DNA from 2 places in the Azospirillum sp. TSH100 genome. Region 2 is predicted to be linked to the other one. Evidence: predicted binding sites of a transcription regulator. Region 2 holds the regulator's gene; the other holds the start of a gene.
The links. The regulator PhoB, encoded in region 2, activates phosphate uptake and scavenging genes when phosphate is short. The targets are predictions, from matches to a motif close to TNTCATAAAACTGTCA.
Positions count from the first base shown of each region.

Region 1 (2,201 bases), 580 kb from region 2:
TGCGGGTCAGCTGGGCGGCCGGCACATCGGCGCCGGGGTTCTTCTCGTAATAGCCCTGCGCCTTGGCGATCTCGATGCCCTTCAGCGTCACCGGGACATAGCCGGTGTCCATGTGCCACTTGGCGTCGACCTCGGGCTTGGCGAGATAGGTGAAGAACTGGGACACCGCCTTGTATTCGGCCGGCGTGCGCTTGGGCGAGGTCATCACCCAGAAGGCGGCGCCACCGATGATGCCGTTCTTCGGATCGTTGTTGGCGAATTCCGGCCAGTAGGGCAGCGGCGCCGCACCCCAGGCGAAGGTCGCCTCCTTGATGATGCGGCTGCGCAGCGAGGACGAGCCCTGGATCATCGCGCATTCGCCCGACGGGAACAGGGCGTCCGGCTTGTTGTCACGGCCACCATACTTGAACAGCCCCTCCTTCTGCATGTCGATCAGGGTCTGGACATGCTTGACGTAGACCGGGGCGTCGATCTTCAGCTCGGCGTTCAGCCCGCCATAGCCGTTGGCCTGGGTGGCGAAGGGGGTGTTGTGGATGGCGCCCAGTTGCTCAAGCTGCACCCAGGTCGGCCAGGAGGTGGTGAAGGGGCAGCTGGAGCCCGACGCCTTCAGCTTCTTGGCCGCGTCGATCAGCTCCGGCCAGGTCGCCGGCGGCTTGGCCGGGTCGAGACCGGCCTTGGTGAAGGCGTCCTTGTTGTAGAACATGATGGCGGTGGAGCTGTTGAACGGCAGCGCCATCATCTTCCCGTCCTTGGACGAGTAGTAGCCCTTCACCGCCGGGATGTAGGCGTCGGCGTCGAAGGAGGCGCCCGTCTCCTGCATCAGCTGGTAGACCGGCTTCACCGCCGGGCCGGCGGCCATCATGGTGGCGGTCCCGACCTCGAACATCTGCACGATGTGCGGCGCGTTGCCGGCACGGAAGGCGGCGATCGCCGCCTGCATCGTCTCCGGATAGCTGCCCTTGTAGGAGGCGTTGACCTGGACCGCCTGCTGGCTGTCGTTGAAGTCCTTGACGATCTGCTCCAGCTGGCCGCCCAGCGGCTGCGGCAGGCCGTGCCAGAAATCGACCACCGTCTTCTGCTGCGCCAGGGCCGAACCCGGAAGGGCGGCGGCGAACAGCAGGGCGCTGGTGGTGGCGGCGCCCGTCAGGAGGGCAAGCTTGCGGCGGGTCAACATGCGGTGGGTCTCCCTGTCCCGGTATGGTTCGCGGTTGTCATGAGGGCAACGGGTTGCCGTCCCGCGACGCTTTCGTGAAGTTTTAATGGCAACTGCATAAGACGTTGTGTGCGGTTGCGAAAAAGACCGGCGGCGCGATGATCGTTTCCGAAATTGTTTGGTTGCTCTAACCGTCACACTGCGCACGCATACCAGGGTCTGTCAAGTCGCCGCTTTACAGTTTTATGACGTGAAAAGCGCAGCGCCGGAATGTTGCGGAGCGAAAATGCGCGGGCGCGGAAAAGCTAACGTGGGCGGGCGGCATCCGCCCGGCGAACGGCCGGGAGGCTGCGGCTGAGCAGGCGGCGCAGGGCGGTCGGATCGCAGGGCTTGTGGACCAGGGGAATGCCGCTGCGGTCGACGATGCGAAGCCGGTCGGGATCGGTGTCGCCGGTGACGATCACCCCCGGCACCCGCCGGCCGCAGCGGGCGCGGACCGCCTGGATGGCGTCGATACCCGTTTCCGGTCCCGACAGGCGCAGGTCCGACAGCACGAGGTCGGGGACGGGGGCGCCGCCGTCCAGCCCGGCACAGGCCTCGTCGATGCCCCGGGCGGGAATGACGGCGTAGCCCCAGCCGCGCAGCAGCAGCCCGATGCCTTCCAGCTGCATGGCGTCGTCCTCGATCACCAGCACCGTGCCGGCCGGCGCAGGAGCCCCGGCGGCGGAAGACTGCCCGGCTGCCGGTTCAGGCTCGCTGTCGCCGGAGTCGTCGCCGGATCGGTCGCCGTCATTGCCGGCCAGCGGCACCTCCACCGCGAAGACGGAGCCCCTGCCGGGCCTGGAGCGCACCGTCACCGGATGCCCCAGCACCTGCGCCAGCCGCCGCACGATGGCGAGGCCAAGGCCCAGACCCTGCTTGCGGTCACGCCCCGGATTGCCGAGCTGGTGGAAATCCTCGAAGATGACCGCATGGTTGGACGGGTCGATGCCGACGCCGGTGTCCCACACCTCGATGCGCAGCCGGTCACCGCGGCGCCGCGCGGCCA
Region 1 is NZ_CP039634.1:1,525,177-1,527,377, reverse strand. Features, by position in the region: gene ugpB (sn-glycerol-3-phosphate ABC transporter substrate-binding protein UgpB) at 1-1,174, opposite strand, end outside; gene E6C72_RS07320 (ATP-binding protein) at 1,459-2,201, opposite strand, start outside.
Region 1: a site for PhoB is predicted at 1,389-1,404, ahead of ugpB (sn-glycerol-3-phosphate ABC transporter substrate-binding protein UgpB). Genes of this name have one in related genera too.

Region 2 (2,201 bases):
CTGCCGGGTCGAAGGGCGGATCGCGCTCGATGGCGAGGACGTCTATGGCAAGGCGGTCGATGCGGTGCAGCTGCGCGCCCGCGTCGGCATGGTGTTCCAGAAGCCGAACCCCTTCCCCAAGTCGATCTACGACAATGTCGCCTACGGCCCGCGCATCCATGGCCTGGCTTCCGGTCGCGACGAGCTGGACGAGGTGGTGCAGACCTCGCTGAAGCGCGCCGGCCTGTGGGGCGAGGTGAAGGACCGGCTGCGCGAACCCGGCACCAGCCTGTCCGGCGGCCAGCAGCAGCGGCTGTGCATCGCCCGCGCCATCGCCGTCAGCCCCGAGGTGATCCTGATGGACGAGCCCTGCTCGGCGCTCGACCCCATCGCGACCGCCCACATCGAGGAGCTGATCGACGAGCTGCGGGCCAACTACACCATCGTCATCGTCACCCACAACATGCAGCAGGCCGCCCGCGTGTCGCAGCGCACCGCCTTCTTCCATCTGGGCGAGATGGTGGAGTGCGACGACACCGAGGACATCTTCACCAACCCGCGCGACGAGCGCACCCAGGGCTACATCACCGGCCGCTATGGCTGAGCCCTGCCTTACGTCCGTGCCCTCCCCTCCTCCTTTGTTGAAAAGGCTGTCCCATGCCGGTTAACGTCGAGACGCGCGCTGTGAACGGAGCCACCATGAATGCGGCCCTGAAGCCGCTCGTCCTGATCGTCGAGGACGAGGCCGACATCCTGACGCTGCTGAAGTACAACCTGGAAAAGGAAGGCTTCCGCGTCGCCACCGCCAGCGACGGCGAGGAGGCCCTGCTGGCCGCCGGCGAACAGACGCCGCACATCGTGCTGCTCGACTGGATGCTGCCGCTGATGAGTGGGCTGGAGGTCTGCCGCCAGTTGCGCCGCAACGCCAAGACCCGCGACATCCCGATCATCATGCTGACCGCCCGCGGCGAGGAAGGCGACCGGGTGCGCGGCCTGAATTCCGGCGCCGACGACTACATCACCAAGCCCTTCTCCCCGACCGAGCTGGTCGCCCGCATGCGCGCCGTGCTGCGCCGCGCCTCGCCCGGCATGACCGACGAGGTGCTGACCTTCGCCGACGTGACCATGGATCTGGCCGCCCACCGCGTCCGCCGCAACGGCCGCGACGTCCATTTGGGTCCGACGGAATTCCGCCTGCTGCGTCATTTCATGCAGCATCCCGGCCGGGTGTTCTCGCGTGAACAGCTGCTCGATCTGGTGTGGGGTCACGACGTGTACGTCGAGCCGCGTACGGTAGACGTCCACATCCGCCGCCTGCGCAAGGCGATGAACGAGGAGGACGAGCTGGACCTGATCCGCACCGTGCGGTCGGCCGGCTATGCGCTGGATACCAAGTCGGTGTGAGTGCGGGGTAGGATGGGGGCCGGACCACCGCAGCACTGGTGAGACTGCCCCCATGCCCCCGATGATCCTGGTCTTCACCGATTTCGGGCTTTCCGGCCCCTATACTGGCCAGATGAAGGCGGTGCTGGCGCAACAGGCACCCGCCGTTCCGGCCATCGACCTGTTCGCCGACGCTCCCGCCTTCGACCCGCAGCTTTCGGCCTATCTGCTGGCCGGCTACGCCCCGGCCTTTCCCGCAGGCAGCGTCTTTCTCTGCGTCGTCGATCCAGGTGTCGGCACCGACCGGCGGCCGGTGATGGTGGAGGCCGATGGGCGCTGGTTCGTCGGTCCCGACAACGGCCTGTTCGCTTTGGTCGCCCGCCGTGCAACGTCGCTAAACGCCTGGAAGATCGACTGGATCCCGGACCGGCTGTCCGCCAGCTTCCATGGCCGGGACCTGTTCGCTCCCGTCGCCGCCAGCCTCGCCACCGGCCGCCCGGTCGAGCGCAGCCCGCTCGATCCAGCCGCCATCGACCGACCGGACTGGCCGGACGAGCTGCAACGCATCGTCTATGTCGATATTTACGGCAACGCCATGACCGGGATACGGGCAGCCACCCTGCCCGCCGATGCGGTGCTGACCGCCGGCGGTGCCCGTGTCACCCACGCCCGTACCTTCGGCGCCGTCGGGCCGGGAGAGCCGCTGTGGTACGAGAACTCCAACGGGCTGGCGGAGATCGCCGTCAACCGTGGGCGTGCCGACCTGATGCTGGGACTGGCCGTGGGCGACCCGGTGACCGTGGAGTCCTGAGAAAAGCCGCACAAAAGAAAACCGCCCG
Region 2 is NZ_CP039634.1:948,792-950,992, forward strand. Features, by position in the region: gene pstB (phosphate ABC transporter ATP-binding protein PstB) at 1-583, shown strand, start outside; gene phoB (phosphate regulon transcriptional regulator PhoB) at 679-1,383, shown strand; gene E6C72_RS04585 (S-adenosyl-l-methionine hydroxide adenosyltransferase family protein) at 1,445-2,173, shown strand.